DNA from 3 places in the Haliea sp. genome. Region 2 is predicted to be linked to each of the others. Evidence: predicted binding sites of a transcription regulator. Region 2 holds the regulator's gene; each other region holds the start of a gene.
What was found. The regulator sigma-54, encoded in region 2, starts transcription at its own class of promoters, with help from an activator protein. The targets are predictions, from matches to a motif close to TGGCACANNNNTTGCNNT.
Positions count from the first base shown of each region.

Region 1: R3E49_RS11840 (PEP-CTERM sorting domain-containing protein) is a predicted target of sigma-54. The motif match lies at 2,598-2,615, and genes of this name have one in related genera.
Region 3: R3E49_RS00800 (putative urea ABC transporter substrate-binding protein) is a predicted target of sigma-54. The motif match lies at 4,677-4,694, and genes of this name have one in related genera.

Region 1 is NZ_JAWKZJ010000006.1:5,315-15,868, forward strand. It holds gene istB (IS21-like element helper ATPase IstB) at 1-284, shown strand, start outside; gene R3E49_RS11830 (hypothetical protein) at 349-867, shown strand; gene R3E49_RS11835 (HD-GYP domain-containing protein) at 1,361-1,927, opposite strand; gene R3E49_RS11840 (PEP-CTERM sorting domain-containing protein) at 2,753-3,355, shown strand; gene R3E49_RS11845 (hypothetical protein) at 3,697-4,026, shown strand; gene secF (protein translocase subunit SecF) at 4,124-5,038, shown strand; gene R3E49_RS11855 (malonyl-CoA decarboxylase) at 5,041-6,345, opposite strand; gene R3E49_RS11860 (pectin acetylesterase-family hydrolase) at 6,429-7,493, opposite strand; gene R3E49_RS11865 (RidA family protein) at 7,490-7,957, opposite strand; gene R3E49_RS11870 (TonB-dependent receptor domain-containing protein) at 8,053-10,089, opposite strand; gene R3E49_RS11875 (flavin-containing monooxygenase) at 10,250-10,554, shown strand, end outside.
Region 2 is NZ_JAWKZJ010000005.1:107,366-117,919, forward strand. It holds gene R3E49_RS10765 (KpsF/GutQ family sugar-phosphate isomerase) at 1-949, shown strand, start outside; gene R3E49_RS10770 (KdsC family phosphatase) at 951-1,472, shown strand; gene lptC (LPS export ABC transporter periplasmic protein LptC) at 1,472-2,032, shown strand; gene lptA (lipopolysaccharide transport periplasmic protein LptA) at 2,013-2,591, shown strand; gene lptB (LPS export ABC transporter ATP-binding protein) at 2,569-3,294, shown strand; gene R3E49_RS10790 (RNA polymerase factor sigma-54) at 3,436-4,923, shown strand; gene hpf (ribosome hibernation-promoting factor, HPF/YfiA family) at 5,031-5,318, shown strand; gene ptsN (PTS IIA-like nitrogen regulatory protein PtsN) at 5,327-5,785, shown strand; gene rapZ (RNase adapter RapZ) at 5,794-6,648, shown strand; gene R3E49_RS10810 (HPr family phosphocarrier protein) at 6,651-6,920, shown strand; gene mgtE (magnesium transporter) at 7,017-8,366, shown strand; gene yjgA (ribosome biogenesis factor YjgA) at 8,359-8,928, shown strand; gene R3E49_RS10825 (YhdP family protein) at 8,850-10,554, opposite strand, start outside.
Region 3 is NZ_JAWKZJ010000001.1:167,707-178,260, forward strand. It holds gene uca (urea carboxylase) at 1-328, opposite strand, end outside; gene R3E49_RS00780 (urea amidolyase associated protein UAAP2) at 401-1,042, opposite strand; gene R3E49_RS00785 (urea amidolyase associated protein UAAP1) at 1,053-1,769, opposite strand; gene R3E49_RS00790 (ABC transporter ATP-binding protein) at 1,774-2,550, opposite strand; gene R3E49_RS00795 (ABC transporter permease) at 2,550-3,368, opposite strand; gene R3E49_RS00800 (putative urea ABC transporter substrate-binding protein) at 3,428-4,468, opposite strand; guanidine-I (ykkC/yxkD leader) riboswitch at 4,532-4,635, opposite strand; gene R3E49_RS00805 (sugar phosphate isomerase/epimerase family protein) at 5,037-5,909, shown strand; gene R3E49_RS00810 (fatty acid desaturase) at 5,902-6,915, shown strand; gene R3E49_RS00815 (ABC transporter permease) at 6,922-7,725, shown strand; gene R3E49_RS00820 (ABC transporter substrate-binding protein) at 7,754-8,779, shown strand; gene R3E49_RS00825 (ABC transporter ATP-binding protein) at 8,776-9,570, shown strand; gene R3E49_RS00830 (TetR family transcriptional regulator) at 9,553-10,164, opposite strand; gene glnT (type III glutamate--ammonia ligase) at 10,244-10,554, opposite strand, start outside.

The sequences.
Region 1 (10,554 bases), on a different contig from region 2:
TGGACGAGTTGGGCTACCTGCCCATCAGTCAGGCTGGCGGAGCCTTGCTGTTCCATCTGATCAGCAAGCTGTACGAGCGCACGAGCATCATCATCACGACCAACCTCGGCTTCGCTGAATGGTCGTCGGTGTTTGTAGACGAAAAGATGACGACGGCGCTACTGGATCGGCTGACCCATCACTGCCATATCCTGGAGACCGGCAACGACAGCTACCGGTTGAAAAACTCGACAGTGAATCAGGATGCAGGAAGACGAGGCAGGAAACTGAAATCTACGCCATAATCTGGCGTTCAGGGTGGGTCAATATTAGATGCAAATCCCGGGTCAGTTTTAAGTGCAAAGCAACATGGCCGGTGGTCTGGGCTCAAAAAAAGTTGATATTACATGGTCCACTGAAGAATCAGGTCTTTTAATGGCAATTTCGGTCAAGACTATAAACTTCAAGGATGGAAAAACTAGGAATTATCAGAAAAATTTAACCAATCGTCGCGGTGACTTGCTTATGGAGGCGGTCACATTGCATAGAAGGTTTCCATATTCAGTTCTTGCCGCTTTTTTCTTCCTGGATGCCGGGGCCGAAAATGACGGAACTCCAAAGCGACGCTCCACATTCCTGAATGCACATGCCCGATTGAAGCTTTTTACTGATAGGTCAGATCCTGCTGGGCGAGAGGAGCAATTCGAGCGTTTCTACTTAATTCTTCTGGAGGCTTCACCAAATAGTGTTTCTGTTCGTCCATTCAAGGTTGGAGACCCAGATAATGAGGTTTCACTCTCTCAGATGCTAGATGAGATTCTGGAACTGGTGGCTGAGCGAAATCCAGATTTCTACGAATTTGATGATGGTAGGCTGATAAAGCTATAGCAGTAATCCTCAGTGATAACATCCGCGACGGCTAGACCGGGTGATGAAGGCCTCAAGCTGGCCGTTATCGACGGGGGCGGCGTGATCCTGCTGGGTATCCAATGCTGTGCTTCCTGTGCCTGCTACCTGGGGCCATCATGGCAACGGGAGAGGTTACCGGCGAATATCCCTGGCGACAAACAGATGATGTTGCCGAAGCTGGTTTAAGTGTGGTGGGTGCTGTCACTGCCCGTTCTTGATCTGGCGTAGTACGGTTCCGCAGTCCTTGATCTTGAAGTATCCGTTCCTCAGGCCCTTTACGACCTGACCCTCCGCGGTTCTGTAAGGCCAGACTTCAATTTTTCTGGTTTCTCCCGCGAGGTCGAAGTAGGGGAGGTGGGCGCGGAAGGCTTGGATGATGTACTTCTTGCCTGCTTTGCAGACGGCTTCGAATTCGTGGGTTGGACCAAGTATTATTCTTGTGTGGCCATTTCTATGTGGTGCAATCGGCTGGCTACGTTCTTTCCAGCGTCCGTAGGTTTCGCATCATGTTTGTGAATTCGTCCAGAAGCTCCGGGTCATAGAACCTTCGGTCGCGCTCCATAATGTTGAGGGCCTGATCCCAGGGGACACCTCTGTGGTAGGGGCGGTCTTCGGTAATGGCATCGAAGGTGTCGCAAATCCGGAGCATCCTGGCAAAGCATGGGATCTCGGTGCCACCTATTCCCTTGGGATACCCGCTACCATCGAAGTTCTCATGGTGAAGCAGTACGACATCCTGTACTTCCTGCTCTAAGCCTAGAGGGAAGATGATTTCATGCCCAATTTCTGCGTGCTGCTTCACGAGCGCCATCTCTGCGGGAGTGAGGCGTGATGCCTTGTTCAGGATGACTTCGGGTATCGCCATTTTGCCGATATCGTGGATCTCTGCTGCCCGCTTGAAGTTCAGGGCCTCGTCACTGGAACAACCGAGGTGCATGGCGAAGTTGTAGGCATCGCCACCGGACCGGAAATGGTGGCCAGCGAGATCAGGGTCCCGAAACGAGACAATTCCTTCCACGAATTTGAAGATTCTATCCATTCTTTGCCGGAGCACTCCTTCGCCAGCAGCACTGTTCTTTTGCACACAGCAATAGTGCGCCAACTACTTTGTATAGCTTTTGTCTAGGCTGTGTCAATCGAGTTTGACAGATTTGTAAAGTTGGCTCAAAGACTGCTGGCGCCGTATTGGATCCAGCTATCTCGGGCGATGATGAAGATTGAGCAGACTGCCTGTGTGGGCGCCCTGCTGGCAGGCCAATCCGGTCTATCCGTTACCACGATCGTTACCAATGCCCGGGTTTGACGTGGGGTAGAACGGGGTAAAAGTGCTGTAAGTTATTGATTCTTGGCCCCGGTGGCACCCTGTTTGCCTCCACGGACGGGTTCAAATCCTGCCGTCCCGACCAATTACCACTGTAAAATCAGCATCTTGCAGACGACCCTCTTGGGTCGTTTTTTGCGTTCGGGGGAAATTCGGGGGCTCTACCCAGTTAACGGGGGATGCGCCGATATTCACTAAACCCTGTTGATAATACCATCCGGCTCGCGACCCAATTTTGGGGTCGCGAGCCCCAGACACGAGTCAAACTACTAGGGCTAGATGGAAAGCCTTTATAGGCCTGCAAATGTCAATATATTTTACACTGCAGTTTCCAGCTCTTCTAAAAAAAATTCTGTAACCATATATTTTTATGACATAAAAATTTCAATGGCTTGGTTATTGCTTCCAGAGAGCTCGCGGTGAAAGGTTGGCGCGATTTCGCTGTGCTAAGTGCATGCTGCGGGGGCTAACTTTAACCAAAACAACAGTTTCTAGCTGTCCGGCGAGACGGCATAAACGCCGCTAATCAAGGGGTAAGGAATTATGAAAACAAATATCATCTGGAAGTGGTTGCCCATTGCGGGTTTTCTTACTGTTTTTTCCAATAGTGGTCTGGCAACTCCCATGACCAGTCTTGTCGGAGATAAAGACTGCTTTGGTACCGGGGGTGCCTGTATTGAAGATGGATCAACCTGGCTTCCAGGTGGATGGGGATCTGTGACTGCTACTGCAGCCGATCCCGCTTTTACCGATGTACAGGTAAACGGAGGCGCCCCTTTTTGGACGCATTTGTTCGCTTCTGGCTCATATTCAAGTGCTCTGCTCAACATCAGGACGGCGGGAATTGCCGATATAGGCGGTCCATATTCTGTGCTGGTGGATGGCACTGAAGTCGGTTCCATGCCAAATGATGGTTTCGGTCATATATTAGTTGAAACTTTCAGTTTCGCTTTTAATCCTTCATTACTGGCAGATGGCACAGCTATTGTGAGTATTGCTGGAATCCGTTCGGGTGATGCCTGGGCCGTTGATTATTCAGAAATTGTTTTCGAGGGTGCAGCTGAGCCGGTTCCTGCTCCCGCAACGCTGGCTCTGTTTGGCTTGGGCCTCGTGGGCCTCGGCTGGTCAAGGCGCAAGAAAGCATGAAGATAGAGCTCCTATCCGTTAGCACGCTTGGTCTGGGTTTTATAGACCAACCGTGCTAATGGGGAGACCATCGGGTTGGGCTGGTGCCAAGGTGGTTGTTGTTGACCAGCAGAACGCCAGGTGTTTTTTTCTCTCCGTTGCGTGTAAAGCCCTGTGTTGGGGGCTTTACGCCTACGGGATCGCAGGCACCCCCGGACGGTAATCCTCCAAGTTCAAGTTCCGCCCCGGATGAGACAGCCTGGAGACAGTGAAGCGGAGTGATCGGTAAAATTCCCGCTATCAGTCCAGTCCGGAGCCGTGTATAACGTGCGCTATTCGCGCATTGAGTGCACTTTTGCCCCGTGTCTAACCCGCTTTGGATTGCCAGCATCGCCCGCTGCGGAGCGTATCTGCTTCTGTCCGGGGTCATTCTCTCCTGCCTGCTTGTCTGGCAATCTCCCGGCGCCAGTGAGGGCAAGCTGGAGCCACTGTGGAGCTTTGGGTCGGCGCTGCTTGGCGAGCGCTCCGTGGGCGACACCACTGACGACGTCATGCCCGACGCGGCGCCGGTTGCCCACGATTTTTCCATCTCTCATCACGTCCTGCACACGGTGCCGCTGGCTGAGGCCGCGGTACGCCTTCATGTTACCCGCTATCCACTGATTCCCCAGGGTCCCCCCGGGCTCGTCTGATCCACTGCCCAATGCGGCGCTGCAAGCGTGTGATGCCGGAATCTCCGGTATCGGCTGGTGCCGCGATCCATGGTGTGTTTATGACGGGTAACTTTCGATGCAAGTAATTGATTTTATGGGCTGGCGCAAACTGGCGCTGGCTGTTTCCGCGGTGTTGCTGCTGGTATCAGTGGCGTCTTTTTTTGGTCGGCAGCTCGCCTGGGGCCTGGACTTTACCGGTGGTACGCTGGTCGAGGTGCACTTTGCCGAAAGCGCCAACCTCGCGGCGGTGCGTGGCACGTTGGAGCAGGGCGGGTTTCCGGGCGCCATTGTTGTCGCCTTCGGTACCGACCGGGATGTTCTGATCAGGCTGCCCCAGGGGCATTCGCAGATGGCAGGTGAGACCGTGTTGAGCGTTTTACGCGATGCGGCCGATGGCGGTGTGGAACTTCGTCGCACGGAGTTTGTCGGCCCGCAGGTGGGTGACGAACTGCGTGAGCAGGGAGGCCTGGCGATGCTGCTGGCACTGGGGCTGATTACCCTGTACATCGCGTTCCGCTTTCAGTTGAAGTTTGCAGTCAGTGCCGTGATTGCACTGGTACACGACATTGTCATTACCATCGGGTTCTTTTCATTGACCGGCCTTGAGTTTGACCTCACGGTGCTGGCGGCGGTACTGGCGGTTATCGGCTACTCGCTCAATGACACCATCGTGGTCTACGACCGTATCCGCGAGAACTTTCGCAAGCTGCGCGGCCTGACACCCGCAGAGGTCATCAACCGCTCGATCACGGAGACACTGGGGCGTACCCTGGTGACATCACTGACCACGGTGCTGGTGTTGATCTCCCTCGCGATCTTCGGTGGCGACATGATTTTCGGCTTCGCGGTGGCGCTGCTGGTCGGCATTACGGTAGGCACTTACTCGTCGATCTACATGGCGTCGAACATTCTGCTGATGCTGGGCGTGACCAAGGAGGATCTGATGCTGCCGGTGCGCGAGGGCGCGGATCAGGACGGGCTTGCCCCCTGAATTCAGCTGGCGAGCAGTTTTTTCACCGCCGGGGCGCAGGCGATTTCGCCCCGGTTGAGGAACGCTTCGTGATGCTCTTCAACCTCCTCCAGGTCGTAGGCGTAGTTCACGAGAAGCCCGGCCGATTGGCGCAATCCTTTTGCCGACGTGTCCCCCAGCCAGTTGAGCCGCGCCACGCTGGCGCCGTTGCCCAGGTGGAAGCGCGCAACCGGGTCCAGTGGCGAACTGCCGCGTTTTTCCTGCACCAGGTAGCGGGCACAGAGCCTCATCAGCAGCGGCTTGAGGCGTGCCTGCAGGGCGCTGTCTTCAAGCCAGCGTGGCGTATCCAGTGCGGTGAGCAATGATGCGTCCTCGGCTGAGAGCAGCGGCTGCTGCTCGTTGGCCAGGACCGAAGTCAGCCACTTGCGGAAGCCGGGAATCGGCGAGAGTGTCGCGAACTCGTTGAGTTGTGGCATTTCGTCCTTCAGTCGCATTACCACCTGCTTGATCAGGAAGTTGCCGAAGCTGATGCCGCGCAGGCCGGGTTGGCAGTTGCTGATGGAGTAGAAGATGGCTGTGTTGATGCGCTGCTGTGGCACCACGCCCTCATGGGGCGCGAGGATGGTCTGCACTGAACTGGAGATGGCCGTGACCAGCGCCACTTCCACGAAAATGAGCGGCTCGTCGGGCAGCGCGGGGTGAAAAAACCCGAAGCAGCGGCGGTCCTTGGCGTCCAGGCGCCGGCGCAGATCGTCCCAGCCCTGCATTTCATGCACGGCTTCATACTCAATGAGCTTTTCCAGCACCACTGCCGGGGTCTGCCAGTCCATGGTACGCAACTGCAGGAAGCCGGGATTGAACCAGGAGCTGAGCAGGTGCTGAAGGTCATCATCCACCATGCGCAGTTCCGGATGTGCAGGCAGGCGCTCGAGCAGGTCTTCCCGCATGTTAACCACGGTGCGAGTGCCTGTTGGTGCCATGTTGATGCGTCTGAACAGGGTTTGCCGCGGTGATTCAACAGCGCGCGCCAGGGCACGGTAGGCCTCGGGTGTGAGCGCCGCTCGGTAGGCCTCGGCGCAGCGATTTATCAGCTCCGGGTCGGGGCTGTAGTCGCGCAACAGCACATCGAAGAACGCCGCTTTCTCGTCGCCGGTAAGACCGTTATACGCCTCGACTACTTCGTCTGCGAGAGCAATGCCAAGCGCTTCACCCTTGTTTGAGTAGAGTTCACTGCACAGTGATGCAATGGAGGGACGCTCGCGTGTCGAGCGGCGCAGGAGGTGCTTGCCCGCGGAGGCGACTGAGTTCAGCCAGCGGTTGATAACCATGGGGTGTTCCTGTCGGCATGTGAGCCGCGGATGCTACCGCCTTACGGTTGCTGTTGCCAACAGACACGTCGCCGGCCGGACGGCTAGCGGCAGCCCTCCGGCCCGGCGCAGTGTATATCCTCTACGGCGCCGCCATTGATCAGTGACCTCACCCAGTCAACGGCGCGCACGCCGCCGGCTTCCCGGGTGTAGAGTTCGCGGTAGCGCAGCAGGGTGTGGAACTCTCCCGGGCTGACGTAGCTGCGCAGCGCAGGGAGATCGGCCTTCAGTTCAGCCAGGTTGGCGTCCAGCCCGGGTAGCAACTCAGCAGGGTGGCCCAGCATGCGCAGGAAGTCTTCCTGTACCGCGTCGTAGGCGTGGTCGAAAAGGTGGAAGCGCACAGTGGGCGCGGCAGCGGCGGCCAGCCGGTAGAGATCCGGCATGGTCAGGGTTTCCGGCGTTTCTTCCGGTGCGTTGTACCAGTCGGGAAACGCCTCGAAAACACCCCACTGGCGCCAGAGAGCGGCTGGTGGTGGCAGGCGATAGCCGCCCGCACCGCCGGCGAAGTGGATCACGCGGGCCTGTGTGTAGTGTCGTGCGATGATAGCGGCGAAGAGCGGTGATGACAGGGCGCCTGCGCTGCCCCCTGACACCACGACCTGCCCAGGTTCCGGAAACCTCTTGAACAGGTACTCCAGAGCCGCATTACTGTTGGCCCAGCCCTGGTGGGCAACGGTGAAGCGACTGCCGTCCACTCGTGTGTACTCCCGGTCCTGCGTGCCGAGATGCACGTCGCCCGTACAGTAGGAGACAAAAATCTGCGACCATTCCAGGAACGGGTTTTCCGCGTTATCCAGCGCAAAAGCGCCGTCAAAGTTGCGGGGGTCGTTCCCCGCCTCGGCAGTGGCAAAGGGGCGATAGGTGGGGCGTGCAGTGACATCGCAGCTGCCTGCATCCCAGCAGGCCCCGCCGCCGTTGAAGAAGATCATGACCCTCTTCGGGTCAGCCTCGCGCACATGAAAGTTAAAGGGTGTGCCGGTCGCACAGCGCGTGGCACCGCCCGGGTGGATGGTTTCCCAGGAGGTGCTGTCCTCGGCGATGGCCGCCAATGGCACGAGGGTAAACACGCCACCCAGCAAGGTGCGGGTTATGCGGCAGAGAAGGCTCACGGGGCAGCTGCGCCGGAATCAGCCGCAATGCACTCGACCTCTGCACGGGCACCGAGGCCCAGTCCGTTGGCGCCAAAGGCACTGCGGGCCGGGTAGGGCGGGGTGAAGAAGCTGCGGTATATCGCGTTGAAGGTGCCCCACTCAGACATGTCGGCCAGCATCACCGTGCATTTCACCACGTCGTTCATGGAGAGGCCGTTGGCCTTCAACACCGTAGCGATATTCTCCATGGTCTGCCGGGCTTCCGCCTCTATGCCGCCCTCGACCAGAGCCATCGTGCCGGGCTTGATACCCAGTTGGCCCGACAAAAAATACAGGTTGCCGACTCTCACCGCCTCAGAGAAGGGCAGGTTCGGAGGCAGAGCCCCGCTGCCATTCAGATGTTCGACATCAGCAGCGAGTGCGGTGGGCAGGGTGGCCACCAGCAGCAGGCTGGCGGCAAGGTAACGAAGGTTGGCAGGCATCGCGGGTGTCCTTGGGCTGGAATCGGGCTATCTGTTCCGATGACAGTATCCCGATTGTGCCGAGCAGTAAACAGCCGCCACTCAAAGCCCCGGGTTCAGAAGGTATAGCGCAGTTTCACCCAGCCCTGGCGCCCGGGCTCATTGACACGCACCGCTTCGGGGTTGAACGGGTCCAGGTTGCCAGCGTTGACGTGGTAAGCGTAGGCGTGATCAAACAGGTTTTCGATACCGGCCTCCAGCAAGAGCTGGCCTGTCAGGTTCCAGTGGCCGTAGGCGTGCAGCACACCGAAGCCCGCGGTGGGTGAATCGACATCAACCGCGGGGTCGAAGTTATTCTGCCGGGACGCGGCAACCCACTCCAGGCCCAGAGCCCAGCCGCGTTGCTGGTAGTCCAGATTCAGTCGTGTCTCCAGTGGCGCGATCTGGGCGAGATCGCCGTTATCGCCATAGCCGCGTGTGTAGGCGATGCCCACACGCGCGCGCCAGCGCTCGTTGATCTGCAGGGCAGCATCCAGTTCGGAGCCGAACAGTGTGGCGTCGATGTTGCGATACAGGTCTGCGCTGCCCGCGGCGAAGCGTTCGATATAGTCGTCGACTTCGTTCACAAACAGGCTCAGGTTCCAGTTCAGGCGCCCGCTGTCGTGCATGAGCCTGACGTCCATCTGTTGATGCACCTCGGCGTCCAGAGTTGGATTGCCCACCCAGAAATCGCCGTTTGCGCTGCGCGCGATCCACTGCTCCGAGCTGTCCGGCGTGCGCACGGAGCGGCTAAGGTTCACGCTCATCAGGTGCGCATCGTCCAGGCGGCGATCCCACCCCAGCACTGCGCTCACGCCGTGATCGTCGTTGCGGGTCTGGGTCGTCGCATAAAACTGCTCATACAGGCGAACCGGGGTTGCACTGCCCATCATGCCGGCGCTCAGTTCAGCCTCGCCCACCTCGGAGTCGAAGCGATCCACTCGCAGACCCAGCCGCCATGTATCTACGGCGCTGCTGCGGTAGTCGGCTTCTGCGAACAGGCCAGTCTGGCGCTGCTGCGCATCCGGCCACATGCGCGCCACCAGCATGTCATAGCTGCCGTCCTTGCCCATGTCCATATACAGCTCGGCGCGGCGATCGTTGGCGCGATAGTCAACCCCGGTGCGCAGCTCCGCATCCGCCGACGACAGGGTAGCGAGCAATCGACCTCCCCAGGTGGTGGAGCTTGACGGCGCCGCGGCACCGTTGGGCATCATCGACCGGTTGCGCACGGTGTAGTTGTCCATCAGGTGGTCGACGTCGCTGAAGTAGGCAGTGAATTCCAGCGTATCGATAATACCCACGGACCGCTGTACCCACTTGGCACTGGTGCTGGCGGAATCGGCAAATACCGCATCCATGCCGTTGCCCGCATACCAGACGTCGTCTTCACTGGCCTGCTCGTGGCTGATCTCGAGGTAGGTCTCGGGGGAGAGGTCGATACCCGCCACCAGCCCAGCGCTGGTTGACTCGAAGGCGGAGGCCACGCGGTCTCCGTTGCCGTCCTCGTAATTCCCGGATTCGCGGATTGCGCCGAATGCGCGTACGTAGCCCCTGTCATTGCCAACGGCGAAATCACCGCTCAGGCTGCCCAGGTCGGAGTTGCCTGTGTAGCCGGTAGTCACTGAACCGGTCATGCCATTGTTGCCCAGCTCAGGGCGCAGGTGTTCGAAGATCAGGGTGCCGCCGCTGCCGCCCGCGCCGTAGATGACCGAGCGGTGTCCCTTGATCACCGATACGGAGTCGAAGCTGTCGACCCCCACATAGGTGCTGGGCGGGTCCATACGGCCCGGACAGGCGCCATAGCTGTAGGCGCCATTGGCGATGACATTGAGGTTGCTCTGACTCTGGCCGCGGATGATGGGGTCGAACCCGCGGCCGCCCCGGCGCAGTGCGGTCATGCCGGTTACCGAGCGCAACAGTTCGCCTGCATCGTGCGTGGGACGCGTGATGGGTGCCTCACTGAGTAGCGTGCTGCCGTCTGTGGGCTCAGCACGGGCGGTGACCTCTACCAGTTCAATGGCGAGGTCGTGACCCTGGGCGGGTAAAACGATCGTGGCGCTTGCCAGCATGACAGCCGTCGCCAGCGCGTTCTGTTTGCGGGTGAATCGCATGTGCCAAGTTCCTGGTGACAATTTCAGGGTCGCTATTATAGAAACCGGTGCCCGCGGTGGAATGCGACATATTGGCGCACCCCTCACCCAAATGAAGGAGGACAGGGGGCCGCCGTCGAGGCATTATGGGCGCTGAATTCTGTTCCGGAGTTGCCCCCGTATGTCCTTGCAGGCCTCACTCTCTTTGCAGCCGATCACGGAAAGCCCGGAGGTGATAGCGGGGTACCTCAAGGAACTCAATACCGCGGCCCTGATCATGTCAGTTGTTCACATGACGGGCGATACGCGCCTGCTGCAGGAGCTGCCGACACCGCGCACGCTGGATGTGGTGGCTGCCGGTGCCGCGGGCGGTGAAGAGCTGCTTGAGGGTGGATATACGCCGGCTCAGGTAGCGGATCTGCACCAGCGGGCGCTGACGGCGATCGCCGACTGGCAGGCGCGCGGCTGTACCCTGGAACCGCTCAC
Region 2 (10,554 bases):
CGCTTCCGCGCAACGCACGATCCGCATGGAGCGCGATGCCATCGCCGAACTCGAAGCACGTATCGGTGCCGGCTTCGCTGGCGCCTGCGAGCTACTGCTCGCCGTGAAGGGGCGCGTGATCGTAACGGGCATGGGAAAGTCCGGGCATATTGCCAGCAAGATTGCCGCCACCCTGGCAAGCACGGGCACACCCGCCTTTTATGTGCATCCAGCGGAGGCGAGCCACGGCGACATCGGCATGATCACTGCGGACGATGCGGTGATTGCCCTTTCCAACAGCGGCCGCTCGCCCGAGGTTGTCACACTGCTGCCGCTACTCAAACGGCTCGGCATACCGCTGATCAGCATGACCGGCAATCCCGATTCCCCCCTCGCCGAAGCCTCCGATGCCCACCTGGATACGGGCGTACACACGGAAGCCTGCCCGCTGAACCTTGCACCCACCTCCAGCACGACCACTGCGTTGGTCATGGGTGACGCGCTGGCCATCGCGCTACTGGAAGCACGCGGTTTCACAGCAGAGGATTTCGCCTTTTCACACCCGGGCGGCACGCTGGGTAAAAAGCTGCTCCTCAAGGTTGAGGACATCATGCATACCGGGGCGGCGATCCCGCGGGTAACACCCGCTACGCCACTGTCCGAGGCGCTGCTGGAAATCAGTCGCAAGGGGCTGGGAATGACCACCGTCACCGGGCCGGAGGACACACTGGTGGGAATATTCACCGACGGCGACCTGAGGCGCGCGCTGGACGAGGACGTGGATGTGCGCAACACCCCGATCAGCGACCTGATGACCCGCGGTGCGAAGACAATCGGGCCCAACATGCTGGCAGCCGAGGCGCTGCGCATCATGGAAGAAAACAAAATCACCTCCCTCGTTGTGCAACGCGGAGGGCGTATGGTGGGTGTGATTCACTTGATGAACCTTCTGCATGCGGGTATCGCCTGATATGGCCACCGAGCCCCACCCCGCACGGGCTATCCGGCTGCTGGCGCTTGATGTCGACGGCGTCCTGAGTGACGGCCGGGTGACCTACGCCAGCGATGGCAGCGAGTTGAAGTCCTTCAATATCAAGGATGGACTGGGTATCAAACTGCTGCAGCGTTGCGGCATACGGGTGGCGATCATTACCGGCCGCCGTTCGGATATGGTCGCCAGACGGGCCACAGAGCTGGGCATCGTCGACCTGTTCGAGGGCCGGGAAGACAAGCTCAGTGCACTGCAGGAACTCGGGAAACACCTGGGCCTGGCTCTCACCGAATGTGCCTACATGGGCGACGACCTTCCCGATCTCGGTGCAATTTGCGCGGCAGGTATCGGGATGACCGTGTCCGATGCGGTGCCTGAGGTGCGCGCCGCCGCAGACTGGTGCAGCCGCGCCCCGGGCGGTGCGGGGGCCGTGCGGGAGGCCGCCGAGTGGCTGTTGCAGGCGCGCGGGCAGTGGGACGACCTGCTCACAGAGTTCCGCTGATGGAGCGACGCAGGCGTCCATGGCTTCTCGCGGCGGTGCTGGTCGGCGTGGCGGCGTGGTACCTGGGCATCACGGGCGGTGGTCCGCTGGAGCGCAGACCCGTGGCGCAACAGGCAGATATTGTACAGACCTATCTGCTAGACTCGCGCAGCCTGACCTATGCGGAAGACGGTAACCTCGCCCATGTCATGGAGGCCGTGCGTGTGGAACATCGGGGTGACGATGAGGTCTCAGATCTGGAGCAGCCAAGGTTCTACTCGCATGACGGCAACAACCAGACCTGGTCGGCCAGTGCCACGCGCGGCCGGCTCAAGCACCGGACTGGCATACTGATATTGCGCAAAGACGTGGTGCTGACTGATGACAAGGCCGGGGGTGTTCTGGAAACCAGCGCCATGACCCTCAACCTGAAACAGCGCACCGCAAGGTCCAAGGTCCCGGTCAGGGTGACCCAGGGCAACAATGTACTTACCGCCGACGGGATGTTCGCAGACCTGAAGCGCCAAACCATACGCCTGATGCCCGGCGTGGAGGGGATCTATGTTCCGGAAGGCTCCTGAGGGGAGTCGCATTGGCCCACGTGCACTCAGCATCGGGCTTGCGGTGATCAGCCTGCTGCTGGCCAGCGCCACACAGGCGCTGCCCAGCGACCGCGAGCAGCCAATTCGAATCAGTGCTGATCAGGCCCTGCGCGATGAGCGCGAGGGCTTTACCGAATACACGGGAAACGTGCGTCTGCAACAGGGCAGCCTGCAGATCCAGGCCAACAAGCTCACCATCTTCCATGGCCGGGAGGCCGCTGACCGCATCGTGGCGGAAGGCAGCCCGGCGCGTATGCAGCAGCAGCCGGCGGCCGACAAGGCGGTTATTCACGCGGCAGCGCTCAGCATCGAGTATTTCAAATCCCAGGAGCGGGTGAAACTCAGCCGCGAAGCGCGGATTGAGCAGGACGGCTCGATTGTTACCGGCAATACCATCGATTATTTCATGGCGGAGCAGCGGGTCAGGGCCGACGCCGGTCGGCGCGAGGACGGCGGCCGGGTCGAGGTCGTCATCCCCGCCGAGGTGCTGGAAGGCGACGAACAAGAGGCGCAGCGTGGCGCAACTCAGGGCGAGTAACCTGGCCAAGGCCTACCGGGGTCGCAAGGTGGTCATCGACGTCTCGCTGGAGATTTCCAGTGGGCAGGTGGTCGGTCTGCTGGGCCCCAACGGGGCAGGTAAAACCACCTGCTTCTACATGGTGGTTGGCATTATCACGGCAGACGCCGGGCGCATCGAACTGAATGGCGAAGATATCACGTCACTGGCGATGCACGACCGGGCGCGCCGCGGGCTTGGCTACCTGCCCCAGGAGGCCTCCATTTTCCGCAAGCTGAGCGTGCAGGACAACCTGCTCGCGATTCTCGAAACGCGGCCCGACCTGGGCAAGGCCGAGCGACTGGCACACTGCGACCGGCTGCTGGAGGAGTTCCACCTGACTCACCTGCGCACCAGCCTCGGCCAGGCACTGTCCGGAGGCGAGCGGCGCCGCGTGGAAATCGCCCGCGCACTGGCGACCGAGCCCGACTTCATCCTGCTTGACGAACCCTTCGCCGGCGTGGACCCGATCTCGGTTTCCGATATCAAGGACATCATCATTCATCTGCGCAAGCGCGGCATAGGCGTGTTGATCACAGACCACAACGTCCGCGAAACCCTCGACATCTGCGAGCGTGCCTACATCGTCGGCGAGGGGCATATCATCGCCGAGGGAAATGCCCAGGAAGTGCTGGAAAACCCCCGCGTGCGCAAGGTCTATCTGGGCGAGCACTTCAGGCTTTGACGCAGGGCCTCACCCCTGCCCCGGGCCTCCACAATCCCGCAAGCAAATTTCGCGCCATTCTGTTGCGCGGCTACCTGCGCCAGCGCTACACTGGCATCACAGCCAACCCGCGGCGGTACCCGGGATGAATCCAGTACGTTGATGAAACAGTCGCTTCAACTCAAGCTTGGCCAACAGCTGACAATGACGCCGCAGCTGCAACAGGCCATCAAGCTGCTGCAGCTGAGCACCCTGGATTTGCAGCAGGAGATCCAGCAGGCGCTGGACAGTAACCCACTGCTGGAACTTGCCGAGGACGACTACGACGCCGAGGCTGAAGCCCGCGCGCTGGCGACCGAGAACAGCCAGTCCACCGGAGAAGCCACTCCGGAACAGGCCGAGCGCGACGTCGCCGCTAGCGCTGACGAATGGCAAACCGACACCCTCCCCGATGAACTCCCTGTCGACACCCAGTGGGATGACCTGCTGCCCTCCTCGTCGGCTCCCGCGAGTCAGGGGGAGGACGCGTTTGACGGCGATTTTGACGCGCGCAACAATGCCCGCGACAGTCTGCAGGACCAGCTGCTCTGGCAACTGAACCTGACTCGCCTGTCAGACACCGATCGCATCATCGCCATGGCCATTATCGATGCGACCGACGCCAACGGTCGCCTGCAGAGCAGCGTCGAGGATATCCACGAGTCCCTGACGCCGGATCTGGACATCGACCTCGACGAGGTCGTGGCAGTGCTGCACTGCCTGCAGCAGTTTGAACCGGCCGGGGTCTGTACACGCGACCTGCAGGAATGCCTGCTTGTGCAACTGCAACAGCTTCCCCCGGGGACACCCTGCGTGGAACAGGCGCGGCTGATGATCAGCCGGCACATGGCACAACTGGGCAGCGGAGACTACAAGCAGATCATGCGCCGTATGCGCCTCAGCGAAGCACAGCTGAAAGAAGTGCTAGACCTGATCCGCACCCTCGACCCAAACCCGGGGCAAAGCGTCGGCGAAGACACCACGGAGTACGTGGTTCCCGATGTCTTCGTGAGCAAGCGCAACGGCCGCTGGGTGGTCGAGCTCAACCCTGACATCGCCCCCAAGCTGCGCATCAATGACAGCTACGCCAGCCTGATACGTCGCGCCGACAGCAGCGCCGACAACACCTTCCTGAAGGACAACCTCCAGGAAGCGCGCTGGTTCCTGAAGAGCCTGCACAGCCGCAACGAAACGCTGATGAAAGTGGCGAGCAAGATCGTGGAACACCAGCGCAATTTCCTTGAGTATGGCGAAGAAGCCATGAAGCCGTTGGTGCTGCATGACATTGCGGAAGCCATCGAGATGCACGAATCGACCATATCCCGCGCCACGACACGCAAGTACATGCACACGCCGAGGGGTATCTTCGAACTGAAATATTTCTTTTCCAGCCATGTGGGCACGACTGAGGGTGGCGAGGCCTCTTCCACCGCCATCAAGGCGCTGATTCGCAAGCTGGTGGCAGCGGAAAACCCGCGCAAACCGCTCAGCGACAGCAAGATTGCGGCCGTATTGGAGGAGCAGGGTTTGCAGGTGGCCCGCCGTACCGTGGCCAAATATCGCGAGATGCTGATGATCCCGCCCTCCAATGAGCGCAAGAGATTGGTCTAGACTATCAGTGTACTGCCCGGCAGTACTTTGTCAGGTTGCCGCTGGCAGAAAGCGGCACACCGGTTCCGGGCGACCAGCCCGGCTTTCATGAGAAGAAGGAGTCAGGTATGCAATTGAACGTCAGCGGACACCACGTAGAGGTTACTCATGCGCTGCGTGAATATGTGGAGAGTAAGTTCGAGCGCCTGCAGCGACATTTTGACCAGATAACCAATACCGAAGTCACCCTGATTGTGGAAAAAATGGTGCAGAAGGCCGAGGCCAACGTGCACATTTCAGGCGCGGATATCTTTGCCGCAGCGGAGTCAGAGGACATGTATGCAGCGATTGACGCACTGGCGGACAAGCTCGACCGCCAGCTCATCAAACACAAAGAAAAGGCGCGAGCCCGTTAGGAACTTTCATGCACGTTCTTTCTGAACTGCTGACGCCGGGGCGCACGGTCTGCCGTGCCCCCGGCAGCAGTAAAAAAAGGCTCTTTGAAACGCTGGCCAGCGTCGTCAGCGAGAACAGCCCGGAGCTCGCGGAGGCGGATATCTTCGCCCAGCTCATCGCGCGCGAACGCCTGGGCAGTACCGGTCTTGGCGCCGGCATTGCCATTCCGCATTGCCGTATCGCCAATTGCAGCCAGCCCATCGGTTGCCTGGTCACGCTGGAGGAGCCCATTGACTTTGACGCACCGGACGATTTGCCGGTGGATATCCTGTTTGTGCTGCTGGTGCCCGAAGAGGCCCACCAGGCCCACCTGGACATCCTGGCACGCATCGCCCGCCTGTTCAGTCAGTCCAGCTTCTGCGACGCACTGCGTGATGCCCCCGACAGTGCCACGCTGTTCCAGCGCGCGACCGAGTGGCAGGCCTGACCCGCGCCATGCACCTGGTAATCATCTCAGGCCGCTCGGGGTCCGGCAAAAGTACCGCCCTGCACCAGTTGGAAGACGAGGGGTTTTACTGCATTGACAACCTCCCCGCGGCCCTGCTGCCTGCCTTGGTCGATGAGGCCAGCCGCCCGGGCTTTGAGCATTTCCGCGGTGCTGCGGTGTGCATTGATGCACGCAACGCCTGGCGCAATCTCGAAGACTTTAACGCCATCGTCGACGCACTGCCGGACAGTGTGCGCAGCGAAATCCTGTTTCTGGACGCGCAGGACAGCGTGCTGATCAAGCGGTTCAGCGAAACCCGGCGCAAACACCCCTTGAGTGGCGAGCAGATGCCGCTGGCGGAAGCCATCGAGCGCGAACGCGAGCTGCTTGAACCCATCGCCAGTGCCGCTGCGCTGGTGCTGGACACCAGCCAGCTGACCATCTACGAACTGCGGGATGCCGTGCGGCAGCGGCTGATCGGCGAAAGTTCGGGCAGCATGTCGGTACTGATACAGTCCTTTGGCTTCAAACGCGGCGTGCCGACGGATGCTGATCTGGTGTTCGATGTGCGCATGCTGCCCAACCCCCACTGGGTGAAAGAACTGCGCCTGCAGAATGGGCTTGACACGGAAGTGCGGGACTTTCTCGAAGCACAGCCGATGACCGGCGAGTTGTTCGACAGCATTTGCGAATATCTGGATCGCTGGCTGCCGCAGTACCGGGACAGCAACCGCAGCTACATGACCGTGGCGATCGGTTGTACCGGTGGCCAACATCGGTCAGTATATCTTGCGGCCAGGCTCTACCGGCACTACAAAGAGCAGTACCCGCAGGTTCATATTCGCCACCGGGAACTGCAGTAACCGTGATTCAAGCGCAACTGACCATCATCAACAAACTCGGGCTGCATGCACGTGCCGCCGCCAAGTTCGTCAGCTGTACCGCGGGCTACAGCAGCACTGTGCGGGCCGGCCGCAACGGCGAGATGGTCGACGGCAAGAGCATCATGTCCATCATGATGCTGGCGGCGGGGCAAGGCACGGTGCTCGACATCGAGGTCGATGGCCACGATGAGGAAGCCGCACTCGAGGCGTTGCGCACGCTGGTTGAGAACCGCTTTGATGAAGGTGAATAGGTCACACTGACTCCCCGCCACATTGTTACGCCCGGCGCTTTGCCGGATAATCTGCGCTGCATTGCCACCAGCCCCTTTTCCGCGGACCCGTAAGCCATGGCGCAGCCCTCATCATCACAGGCAAGACTCGAACGCCTGTCCCACGCGCTGGGGAGTGGCACGTTTGCCGATGTCAAACGCATGCTCAACGGTCTGCCTGCTGCCGATGTCGCCCACCTGCTGGAATCCTCGCCGCCCAAATTCCGCCATATCCTGTGGCAGATGGTGGAACTGGAGAACGAGGGGGACGTCATCAACGAGCTTGGCGACGAGCTCCGCGTACACTTCCTCAGCGACATGGATGCCGCGGAAGTCGCCCAGATTACCGAACACCTGCAGGACGACGATCTCGCCGACATCCTGCAGCAGCTCCCGGACCGCATAACGCGGGAAGTTCTCGACTCGATGGACCACCGGGACCGTGCCCGTCTGGAACAGGTCATGAACTATCCGGACGACACTGCCGGCGGCCTGATGAGTACCGACACCATCACCATCCGCCCGCCATTGACGCTGGATGTGGTGCTGCGCTATCTGCGCCGACACACCGAGATACCTGCCATGACCGACAATCTGATTGTCGTCAATCGCAATGATCAGTTTATCGGCCTGTTGCCGCTGAACACGCTGTTGGTGTCCGACCCCTCGGCCACCGTGCGGGAAATGATGCTCACTGATGTTCCACCGATTCCTGCCTCCATGCCGGACGATGAAGTGGCGCGTCTGTTCGAGCGCAATGACTGGGTCTCGGCCCCGGTAGTGGATGACGACGGACGCCTGCTTGGCCGTATCACCATTGACGACGTGGTCGACGTGATCCGGGAAGACGCCGATCACTCGCTGACGTCGATGGCCGGCCTGGCTGAAGATACCGACACCTTCGCGCCAGTACTCAACACAGCCAGCAGGCGTGCCATCTGGCTGGGAATCAACCTGGTCACAGCATTCATTGCCGCCTCGGTCATCAACATTTTTCAGGATACCATCGAAAAAGTAGTGGCGCTGGCGGTGCTGATGCCGATTGTGGCCTCAATGGGGGGCATCGCCGGGACCCAGACGCTGACGGTGATGGTACGCGGTATCGCCCTGGGACAGGTCAGCAAGAACAACGAATCCTGGCTGATCCACCGTGAGGTGGGGGCGGGTATCCTCAATGGCCTGTTGTGGGCAGCCGTGGTGGCAGTAGCCGCGTCCGCCTGGTTTCAGGACTGGACCCTGGGCCTGATCATCGCCCTGGCCATCATCATCAACCTGGTCACGGCCGCGTTTACCGGCGCGGCCCTGCCCCTGCTGCTGAAGCGACTTAAAATCGATCCGGCCCTGGCGGGTGGCGTAGTGCTGACTACGGTCACTGACGTGGTCGGATTCTTCTCATTCCTCGGCCTGGCGACCTGGTTTTATGCCTGATTACACCCCTACCGATGAGCATGACGATTTCGAGCCGCCCAGTAAAAGTGAGCTGAAGCGGCGCATGACCGCGCTGCAGAATCTGGGCGAAGCACTCACCGCGCTCAGCGACAAGCAGTTGCAGAAGGTACCGATTGAGGACACTCGCCTGCTGGAAGCCATCGCCGAGGCCCAACGCATTACATCCAACAGCGCCCGGCGCCGTCACCTGCAGTTCATCGGCAAACTCATGCGCGACATCGATGCCGAGCCGATTGCTGCCGCGCTGAGCGCCATGCATCAGGAGCAGCATCGGGCCGCAGCCCATTTCCAGGGGCTGGAGGCTCTGCGGGACCGGCTACTCAGCGAAGGCCCGGATGTTATCGGCGACGTCGTCGAGCGCTGGCCCGATACCGACCGTCAACACCTGCGCAATTTGCTGCTGCAAGCCCAGCGTGAACAGAAACGCGGCCAGGCACCGGCGGCTGCACGCAAGCTGTTTCGCTATTTGCGCGAGCTGGCGTCGGCTGCCGGCGATGGCGATGCGCTGGATGCTGCAGCAGACGGCGACGACGAATCCTGAACCGCCTCACCCGGCGCCGGCACAGCTTCCACAGGCGCTGCGCCATCGCTGGTGTCAAATATCCGATCCAGCCGCACCTCCGGGTCCTGCCAGGTGCCGGAAATGTCATAGACCGCACTGGATAACTGGGACACCTGCTTTTCAAACAGTTTGCTGACCACGAATACCCCCGCAGCAACCGGCAGGCCAGCTGTGAGGGCAGCAACCCAGGGCAGGTTACTCGCCACCGGCAGCGTGGCAACCAGCTCCCCATCCAGCGTACGGGAGGCAATCTCCGAGCTGCCACTGAAGCGGAAGCTGGAGCCCGCTCCGGATACCGCCAGCTCCGGCACGCGAATCATTCCATCCTGCAGTTGCAACTCCCCCTCCATACTGTCAAAGGGAATACCTGACTCAAACCACTGGGTCAGGCTCAGGCGCTGCACAATGTCCGCCAGATTGAGAATGCTCACCACACGCAGCGCGCCAGAGGCGCCCGCCGAGGCATTGAGGAAGCGACCCTCATCCAGCGCCAGCGACAACCTGCCACTGGCATTGGCCAGGGCGAATCGCTGCGGTGCGCCCGGCCATTGCATGTCCACTTCAAAGCGGCCCTGCTCTGTTTCAAGGATGGCTTCATAGCCCAGTGCTGCCAGGGTATCGGCGAGGTCAGCCGCCACCAGATCCATTCTCAAACGGCTTCCCTCGTCGGACCAGGTCAATCTGGCTTGCGGGTCAGAGGCGATTTGCAGACCCGCGAGCTCGCCCTGCAGCTGTTGCACATCGAGCGTGCGATCGTCGGGACGCAGCACAAACGAAAGCTGGCCCAACGGCCTGCCCCCGCGCAGGACTTGCCCAATAGCGACATCGATATCCGGCCAGTCGTTCACAACACCGGGATCGGGGGACTCGCCTCCGCCCGTGGACAGGCCGGCAAGGTCCAGCGCGTCGATATTCAGCACCAGCTTGGACAGACTGACGTCCGCTCGTCCTGCGGCACGCATCCAGGGGGTCTCGACAACACCCCGCCAGCCCTGCGCCATCTGCTGCAGGTTGATCAGCACATCCTGCCAATCCTGTCCACGCAGCAGCAAGCTATCCACGAGAAGCTCCTCGACCACCAGCTGCGGGCCGGCTGCCGGGTCCACAGCTGCCCGCCGCGCACGCAACATCGGCTCAAGGGCAGACTGCCAGGCATCAACATCCACTAACGCCGCGTGCCCGGACACGCGCACCTGTCCCTGCACCAGCGGTAAAGGCTGGTCCTGCAGCGCCAGTGATGCAGCGCCCAGCTGACCGTCGGCGAGGGCAAGACGCGCTGCGACACGGTCGCCAGCGCGCAGATCAAGGGTTAACGGCCCTTTTCCCAGTGCGCTGTCAACAGTGAAGGCGAGTGATTCATGCGCTGCCTTGCCCCAGGTCTGGGGCAGCGCCAGGGTCACGCCCTGCAGGTTCGAGCGCAACTGCAACTGCGGCGCGGTCCCGGGCACGATGGCCAGCGTCGCTGTGACCGGTGCCTCGCCGGTCGCCAGCGCCGGTACTGCGTCACCCAGCCAGTCCCGCAGCGATGCCACCTCGACGTCTCCAGCAACGGCAAGGGTTACCCCGCCTCCATGTGGCGCGGGTTGTGACAGGGACACCGCCAGA
Region 3 (10,554 bases), on a different contig from region 2:
TCTGCTCGGGAGTGGGGCCGATAAAAGCGATGCCCGCCGCTTCGCAGCGCCTGACGAATTCAGCGTTTTCGCTGAGAAAACCGTAGCCCGGATGAATGGCCTGCGCGCCGCTTGCGCGCGCCACCTCGAGAATGCGCTCCATATTGAGGTAGGTCTCTGCAGCGCCACCTTCACCCAGGCAGAATGCCTGGTCCGCCTGCCGCACATGCAGGCTGTCGGCATCGCAATCTGCATATACCGCCACAGAGCGGATATCCAGTCGACGCAGGGTGCGCAGGATGCGGGTGGCGATGGCCCCGCGGTTGGCTACAAGTACAGTGTCAAACATCGTCAAACCTGGCGCGGGTCGTCCCGTCTCATCGTTGCCGGTTGTGGTCGTCCACAGCCGGGGTTATCTGATTCAGTGATCCCAGACCAACACCTCGACCGGTGTTGGATTAAAACCATTGCAGGGATTATTCAGTTGAGGGCAATTGGAAATGAGCACCAACACATCCATCAGTGCGGTCAGCTCGACATATTTGCCCGGTGCGGAAATACCGTCCTCGAAGGTCAGGCCACCCGCTGCGGTCACCGGCACGTTCATGAAAAAGTTGATGTTGTGGCCGATATCGCGTTTGTGCAGTCCGAACTCGGGGTGCTCGGCAATCGCCAGCATCCAGCTGTCGCGGCAGGAATGCATACAGCGCTTCTCGAGGTCGTAGCGCACCGTATTACTCTCACTGGCACAGGCGCCGCCCAGCGTGTCGTGACGGCCACAGGTGTCCGCCACAATTTCCAGCATCGGGCGGTTGCGGCTGGAACGCAGTATGGACCCCGCACTCAGGTATACATTGCCCTGTTCACGCAGGGTATCCGTCGCGCTGTAGCGCTCGGCACTGTCGTCTGCGCTAAAGAACAGGGTATCAGCCGCCTGATTGCCCTCGATATCCAGAATACGCAGTGTCTGGCCCGCGTTTACCCGACCGAGGTAATAGTCACCGGCGGGCACGGTGGTGCGGGAATGCGCTTCGTCGGGGCGACGTACACTTTCAGTCAACATGGTGAACTCCTCAGCCTCCCAAGTGATACAACAGGTTGTTGTGGAAACCGCGCCGGTTCTCGTCGCAATGATTCAGGCAGACATCGTCCTCGGCCACCGGAGCAGCCTTGCCCAGAGCGATATGTACAGGATTGCGCGGATAGGACGGCGCACGGTGCAGCGGATGCGGGCAGGCGTGGAGCAGTACCAGCGTGTCCATCTCGAAGCGCAGGGTGACGTAACTGCCCGCAGCGCTATGCCCCTCCACCCGCTGCAGGTTCCCGCTCTCGTCGGTGGAAACGCGACTGAACCAGTTGATATTCGCAGCCATATCCGCCGCACCGAGCCCATACTTGGCGAGCTCGACGAGAAACGCATCGTGGCCATTCTGGTGCCAGTCGTTGCGGTCTCCCTGGTAATCGCGGCAACCCCACTGTTGCGCAACGTGTTCGGCACGGGAATTACCACATACCGTCTCATGCCACCCCAATGAGTCATCCACAATAGAAGCGAAAATACGACCCATGTCCGAATACAGGCAATGGCCCCGGGTGAGTTTGAAGGTATGCTGGCATTTCAGCGTATCGGGCGCGTTATAGCGCTCCAGCAGGTTTTCGGGGTTGTAGAACAGCATCCCCAGATTGGCATTCCCACGGCTGTCGGTAAGCCGCATTTCTGTCCCCCTGCGCATGCGCAGTGACCAGTGGCCACCGGGAGCAATTTCGGTTTCATACTCGCAAGCGTTCATGATGTCATTCCGTTTCGTTTGCCGTACGCGCCAGGTCGCGATCAATGTCAGACAAGGTGTCCCGGTCAATCTTACCCACCGGCAGGTCATAGGTGATGGTGGCGCCGTAGGCGTTGGGCGCCTGGGGATCGTGGCGTGTCTTGTCGAATACCCAGAGCCTGGTACCCAGGTAAAACCCCTCTTTGAGATCGTGCGTGACCATGAATACCGTGAGCCGGTACTGGCGCCAGAGGCGCAGTACCAGATCGTGCATGTCGGCCCGGATGCCCGGGTCCAGGGCGCCGAACGGCTCGTCGAGAAGGAGAATGCCGGGACGGCCAAGCAGCGCCTGCGCGATAGCGAGACGCTGGCGCATGCCACCGGACAGCTCGGCGGGATAGAGTCCCTGCGCATGTGACAGGCCCACCTCCTCGAGCAGGGCCAGGGCCTCCTCCCGCGCCGCGCGCCGCGCGCTGCCAAAGAGTGCTCCTGTCAGATTGCGGCGTGCGAAACCGCGGGCAGCCATCACGTTCTGCAAAACGGTCATATGCGGGAACACGGAGTACTGCTGAAACACGATACCCCGGTCGGGGCCCGGTTCACCGGGCACCGGCTTGCCGTGCAGCAGTAACTCACCGCTGCTGACGGGTTCGGTGCCCAGCAGCATGTTCAGGAAGGTGCTTTTACCGCATCCCGAGGTGCCTACGAGGGTAATGAACTCCCCTTCCTCTACCCGCAGGTTGACGCGTTCCAGCACGACATTGTCACCGTACTTCTTCCACAGATTGCGCGCTTCAATCATCAGTGTCCCCCCTGGTGGTGCCACGGAAACAGGCGACGGCTGAGCGCGGCCAGCAGCGCATCAATCACAAACGCCAGCAGGGTAATCCAGGCCACATAGGGCAGGATGACGTCCATCGCCATGTAGCGGCGCACCAGAAAGATGCGATAGCCAAGGCCCTCGGTCGCGGCGATCGCTTCGGCCGCAATGAGAAACAGCCAGCCGGCGCCCAACGAAAGACGCACGGCGTCGACCAGTCGCGGCATTAACTGCGGCAACAGCACGCGGCAGATGATCTGGCTGGTATTGGCTCCCAGCGTTTGCGCCTTGACCAGCTGCTCCGAAGGTATTTCCTGCGTGCGCCGCTGTATGTCACGGGCAATGAACGGAGTGATGCCAATGGCGATCAAGGCCACCTTCGACAGTTCGCCCAGACCAAACACAATGAACAGCACGGGAAGAATCGCCAGCGGGGGAATCAGCGACACCACGGTCAGCAGGGGACTCGCCGTCGCCGCCACCAGCGGCAGAGCGCCGGTGAACAATCCCAGTGCAAGGCCGATCACCGCCGCAATCATCACCCCCAGTCCAAGCCGGGTAAGGCTGCTCAGCGTGTCCTCCCAGAGCAGGTAGTCGCCGCTGCGCTTGCTCGGCTCGAAAGCCATGCGCTGTATGGCATCGCCGATCTGCGCGAAGCTGGGCAACAGTTTGTCTGCGGGGTTTTCCGCCAATCTGGCATCCGAGGCCAGCATGTACAGCAGCACCAGAGCCACAAAAGGCAACAGGGCAAGCAGCACGCGCAGCATCGGCGCAGGTGTCTGGTTAATCAGGCGTTTCATGATCCATCCTTGCTGGGGCGAAGCACGGGAGCGCAACGCTCCCGTGCTCCTCCGTGAGCCTAGAGTTCGCCGTCCAGGGCCATTTGCATATAGGTCGGATCAAAACGCAGCTTGATGTTATTGCTATCGCCGTAGACACCCGCCGGTGTCTCCACGCCGATAAACGTGGCATCGGGCGCGCCCTCACCCAGCAAGCCGTGTTTGTGCGAGAACTCCGCCACGGTCTGCATGGTCGCCTTTACCTGTTCGCTGTTGGTCAGGGCCAGTGCTTCCGCCGGGGTGTAGAACATTTCCGTGCTGGCCAGCTGTGCCTCAAAACCTGCAAGGTCGGTCCCGGACAGTTCCGCCAGGAAAGTCTTGGCGGCGGTCGCGCGCTCATCGCCACCGTTCATGTGCGCCATGATTTCGTACCACGCCCCGGTCAGCGCCTTGCCCAGCGCCGGGTAGGCCGCCAGCGTCTCAGTGTTGATGATAAGCAGGTCAATCACCTCGCCGGGGATCTGGGACGAGTCAAATACGAGGTGGCTGTCCGGCATGGCGGCCACTTCGCTCAACAGGGGATTCCAGGTCGCGACTGCTGTCACGCCGGGTGTCGCATAGACCGCCACCATATCGGCATCCGAGGTATTCACCACCTGCACATCGCGCTCGGTAAGACCCACGCTTTCCAGGCCGCGGGCCAGAAGATAGTGAGACACACTCAGCTCGACCAGATTCACGGTCTGCCCCTTGATGTCCGCCATCGAGTCTTTGCCTTTGAGCACGATCCCGTCATTGCCGTTGGAAAAGTCGCCGACGATCAGCGCCGTGCTGTCCACACCGCCCGCAGCCGGAATGGTCAGCGCATCCATGTTGGTCATGGTGCAGGCATCGAACTCGCCCATGCTGTACTGGTTGATGGATTCGATGTAGTCGTTGATCTGCACCACTTCGATGTTGATGCCGTATTTATCGGCCCATTTCTTCACGATGCCCTGCTCGGCACCGTAGGCCCAGGGCACCCAGCCGACGTAGATCGACCAGCAGATCTTGAAGCTGTCGCGGGCCGATGCCGTTGTCGACAACATCACAAGGAGCAGGAATAAGGTGAATCGCTTCATGGTGTACCTCTCAGTCGGGTTGGGTCGGTTGATCACAGAGTACCCCCGGCATTTCGCCTTCAGTTCTCCCGGGCTTTTATCCCGCCGTGTAACCCTTCACCGAAAGGTCGAGTGCTCTCGGACCAGTCACCACCGATAGTGTGGTCGGAACCCTAGCGCTCTATTGGTTTTCATGTCACGTCATGTCAGGAGTACGGACGGGTAAGGCAAAGCAGGAACCGTGCCAGACCCGTCAATCCCGCCGACAACACCCACACGGCGACCCTGACCGGGACACGCTGCACCGCAAAGTGCACCAAATGCAAGCGCCGCGCCATTCTGGTGCATTCTGTGAAGACATCCGGGCTGGCGGTCCGGGCCAACCCGAACCCTGCTCACCACCATTGCCGAGACTTGCACCAAAAAGGACGCGGGATGCACAGCTCGCGGTGCATCAACCCTTGACTTATCCGAGTCATTTTTCACCGCCCAGCCATTTTTTTCATATTTTTCAACACGTTGCAATTATACATACATCTTGGCATGGAAGTTGCTCCCCGGTACAGGGCACGCTATCCAGGACCCGATCATGCAATTACGCACCTTTAAAACCCTCTGGGGCCACACTGGCAGCATCGACCAGGGTGCCCTGCTCGCCCGCGCCGCAGGTTGCGCCGGGTTGGAAGCACCGGCAACGCACAGCGCGCCGGGGCACCTTGAACAGCTCGCCAGCGCGCTGCAGACACACGAGCTGGAGTGGATCCAGGAAATCTGCACCGCAGGCTCCTACGTACCCCGGCGACACGCCAGCATCAGCGAACACCTCGAGGACCTTGAGGCACAGATTGTGCTGGGCAAGCCCCTCGCGCCACGCTTTATCAACGTGATGGGCGGCTGCGATGCCTGGCCGGTTCAGGACAGCGTGGACTTCTTCAGGGCGGCCATGGACATCGCCGACCGGCACGGTGTGCTCTGCTCCTTTGAGACGCACCGTGGAAGGAGCTTTTATTGTCCCTGGAACACTGTGGCTATACTGCAGGAGCTGCCGGCACTGAAGATCACCTGCGACTTCAGCCACTGGGTAGTCGTCAGCGAACGCCTGATGGACAGTGAGTGGGACGCCGTCACGCTGGCCGCACAACACGCCCACCACATCCACGGGCGTGTCGGTTATGACCAAGGCCCCCAGGTGCCCCACCCAGGTGCACCCGAGTATGCCGAGGCACTGGCCAGTCACCAGCGCTGCTGGGAGGCCGTCTGGCAGGCGCAGCAAGCGCGGGGCTACAGCGAAACAACACTGACGCCGGAATTCGGGCCCGATGGCTATCTGCACCACCTGCCGTTTACCAACGCCCCCATCGCAGACCTCTGGGAACTCAACCGCTGGATTGGCGCCGAGGAGCAAAGGCACTTCGCGCGCTGGTCGCATGCCAACGCCACCAAGGAGGCCCGTCATGCGTGACGCTCTCAAACTGCGCGACCCCGCGGGCGCGCACTACACGCTGCTGGTGCTCGCCTATATTGCACTGACCTATACAGGCGGCTGGGCGGCGCTGTTCCAACCCAGTGCAGCGGTCAACGCGCTGGGCGTTGTCGTGCTGGCACACAGCATGCTGATCGCCGCCTACCTGCTGCACGATTGCGGACACAACGCGGTATTCATGTCGGCGAAGACCAACGCGGCACTGGGCAAGGTGCTCAACTGGATAACCGGCAGCTGCTACGGGCGCTTTGAGGATATCCGCTACAAGCACATGCGCCACCATGTCGACAACTACGACCCCGTGGTGTGGGACTACCGCAGCTTCCTGAAACGCCACCCCGGCCTCGCGAGGCTGGTGCATGCCGCGGAATGGGCCTACATACCCGCCGTTGAAATCATGATGCACACCATGCTGATCCTCGCACCCTGGGTGATCGAGTCCAAACGCGCTCAACGCGGTCGTGTGCTGCGCGTATTGCTGGTTCGTGGTGCACTGCTCGGGCTGGTACTGTTCATCAGCCCCGTTGCCTTCCTGCTGTATGCGCTGGCGCAGCTGTTGCTGCTCACTGCCCTGCGCTTCATGGATTGCTACCAGCACAACTACGAGGTGATTTTTAATCTCGACGACCCGGATACAGTGTTTCCCCACAAGGGTGATGCCGAGTACGAACAGCGCAACACCTACAGCAACCTCCTGTCACACCGCTTTCCCGCCATCAACCTGCTGGTGCTCAATTTCTGCTATCACAATGCACACCACGAGAAGCCCACGCTGGGCTGGTACCGCCTGCCAGAGCTGCATCGCAGCATGCAGCCCGACGTCGAGGCACAGACACTGGGTTTTGTGCCGCAGGCGCGTGCCTTTCACAAACACCGGGTGGCACGCATTTACGCTGAAGAATACGGCGCCGATGAGGTAAAGACCTCACTCAACGAGGGGCGCGCGGTCGGTGTCGACGCGCTCAGCTTCCTGACGGCGTTCTAGATCGCGATGCATCAGGCCAACCCGCTATTCAGTTCCGCCCGCAGAGTCGCTGCCGTCGCCGGCTCCCGAACTGTGCTGGGCATTCTGGGCTGGGCGCTGTTCATCGGCGGCTGGTGGCTTGCCGCGCATGCCGAGATCGCGCCACCGCGCCTGTTTCCCGGGCCGGAAAAAGTGTTTACCAGTTTGTATGAATTACTGGTGGAGAAGGATTTTGCCAGCGATATCTGGGCGAGCGTGAAGCGCATTCTGCTCAGTTTCGGCATCGCCGTGGCGATTGCCCTGCCGCTGGGTCTGCTGATGGGCGCCTACCGTCCCATCGATCGCGTACTGGGCCCGGTAGCCAGCGCCTTCCGCTACCTGCCGGCACCGGCGTTCATCCCACTGTTACTGATGTGGCTGGGCACCGGGGACGAGCAGAAAATCGCCCTGTTGGTGATCGGCGTGCTGTTTTTCCTCATCATCATGCTCGCCGACGTTACCCGCCAGGTGCCCAGGGTATACATCGAAACCGCCCGCACCCTCGGCCTGCGCGCGCCCCAGATTCTGCTTTCGGTCACGTTCAGGGCCAGCCTGCCAGGCTATCTGGATGTGCTGCGACAGATGCTGGCGGTGAGCTGGACATATCTGGTAATCGCCGAAATCGTCGCCGCCACCGATGGCATTGGCGCCATGATGATGCGCGCCAAGCGCTTTGTGCATATTGACGACATCATGGCCGGCATTCTGGTCATCGGCCTGCTCGGCCTGCTTTTTGACGCACTGTTCAAACTGCTGCATCGCACTGCGTTTCGTTACCTCGAGTCCCACTAGCAGCACTCAACCGCAAAGGAGCACCACTATGCGCTATATTCGATCCGGTATTGCCATCCTGGCCCTGGCCCTGGGGTCGGCCACCCAGGCCGCTGACCCCGTGAAACTCTCACTCTTTTCCTGGCCCGGCTACGGGTTCTGGTTTATCGCCAAGGAGAAGGGCCTGACCGAGGGGTTGGAGCTCGACATCAGCATCATCGAGGATCCCTACCAGAGCTTCGCCCTGATGACGGCGGGGGAACTCCACGCCACCTCAAGCACCGCGGAGTATGGTCCCATTGCGGCCGACAAGGACGTTGGCATCAAGCTGGTGACCTACACCAATCCGTCCTACGGCACGGATAAAATCATCCTCGCACCCGGCATCACCAGCGCGGAGCAGCTCAAAGGCCAGACAGTCGCAGTGCTGGAGGGTGGCCTGACACAGATCTTCATGGCTGAATGGCTCACCGACAACGGCGTGGAAATCAATGAAGTCACCTTCACCAACCTGATCATGGACGATGCCGTGGGCGCGATGGTGGGCGGCACCGCGGCCGCCGCGGAATTCTGGGAACCCTTTGGCTCCCAGGTGCTTGAAGCCATGCCAGGCGCCACGGTGGCAGCAGACTCCACCGAGGAAAAGTACATCACCACGGCGCTGCTGGGCGACGCCCTCTACATGAGCACGGCCTTCCTGGAGCAGCGGCCTGAAGACGCGGCCAAACTCACCCGGGCCTACTTCAACGCCGTGGATTTCTGGAAGACAAACACCGCGGAAGCCAACCAGATCATCGCAGATGGCCTGCAGTTCACGGTGGCGGACGTCGAGCAGGTGCTGGGCAGCACGGGCGACATTCTCAAGGGCGGTATCTTCGTCTTCGACCGCGACCAGGCCGCGATCTTCATGGGCCTGAAAGACGGTGAACTGCCCCTCGGAATTGCCGCCGACGGCATGCAGAACCACTGGGATATCACCACGGACTGGTGGTTGAAGTTTGGCTTCATCGACAAGGCCATGCCGATGGCGGCCGGGGTCGACACGACGCCGCTGGCGGCAGCGCTGAACAAATGACCGCAGGCACACACAGCGGACTTACCGTCTCGGGCGTCAGCAAGCGTTTTCTGCTGCGCTCGGGACAAACCCTGACCGCGCTGGACAACATCAACTTCGAACTGCCAAAAACCGGGGTCGGGGTGTTACTGGGACCGTCCGGTTGCGGTAAATCCACCTTGCTGCGGATTATTGCCGGCCTGGAGACACAGGATGAAGGCGACATCACCGTGGATGGCAGCACCGTCCTCGGGCCCGGTATAGACCGCGGCATGGTCTTCCAGAACTACAGCTCCTTTCCCTGGCTGACAGTAGAGGAAAACGTCGCGTTCGGCCTGAAAGCCCGGGGCGAGGCGCTCAGCCTGCGCGAGGGGGTGGTTCCGTATTTCATCAAGGCAGTCAAGCTGGATGGCTTCGAACGCGCCTACCCCCACCAGCTCTCGGGCGGCATGCAGCAACGCGTCGCCATCGCCCGCAGCCTGGCCAGTAATCCGTCACTGCTGTTGATGGATGAACCCTTCGGCGCACTGGACCCGGAAACACGCTGGCAGATGCAGAGCCTGCTGTTGGAAATTGTCCATCAGGAACGTACCACTGTGCTGATGGTGTCCCACGACATCGAGGAAGCGCTGTATCTGGGTGACGTGGTGTTTTTTATGGGCACGCGGCCCGGGCGCCTGCTGGAGACCATCCGTCCCGGCCTGGAGAAGAGCAGCACCGATCGCGATGCCATACTGGATTTCGATGAATACCGCTTTCTTGAGCGAAAAATTCGGCAGATGATGCGTGCGCAGTCACTGGACTGTGCGTAGCAGGCGCAGAAACTCACCGACAAAGAAGTCGAGATTGTTATCCAGGTCGGTGATGCCGGAATCGAACAGCCAGCTCTGGGTCAGTCCCATCAGGTAAGCATACATGGACAGCGCCACCGTGCGGCTCGCAACACCTCCCTGAACGCCCTGCTCCCGACGGTAGCGCTCCACCCAGGCCGCAAAGGTCGCAATCAGGGAGGCCGTCAATGCGCGTTCGCGCGCCAGTGTTTTTGATACCGCCTCGGTAAACTCGGTCTTGTTGAGAAAGATCTCGAATGACTGCCGAAAATAATGATCATCCAACAGCATACGCAGCCACTGGCGAGAGAAGTCCGCTGCGGCCGCGAGCGGATCGCTGGCCTCGTGGTGCAGCGCAACCAGCCGCTCCAGCGGCAGCTGTGAGTAGGCAAGGATTTCTTCAAACAACTCTTCTTTGCTGGCGAAATGCCAGTAGATGGGCCCGCGGGAGCACCCTGCTTCCTCCGCAATAAGTCGCAGGGTGGTGCCGCTGTAGCCTCGTTGGCCAAAGAGTTTGAGTGCCGCATCCACCAGGCTCTGCCGGGTTTTCGCTGCATCCTCCTTGGTTCGCCTCATGATCCGACCCGAGCAATGGAAAACCTACAGTGTAGGGACGCGACCGGCAAAGGCAAGTCGCGACCCGCGGCGGTAACGGTTAACCGAAGAGTCGCAGATAGCGTGCCACTTCCCAGTCCGATACGGTGTTGTGGTAACTGTCCCACTCCGCCCGTTTGAAGTCGACAAAGGCCTTGTGCATCGAAGGGCCCAGTACCTCGTAGGCCAGCTCATCAGCGGCGATAGCCTCTGTCGCCTCGGCGAGGGTCTTGGGCAGACACTGAATGCCGGCCTTGGCAATTTCCGCATCACTGTAATGGTACATGTTTTCCCGGTGCGGCTGACCGGGGTCAATACCCTGCTCTATGCCCTCCAGCCCTGCGGCAAGCATCAGGGCCGCACCGAGATAGG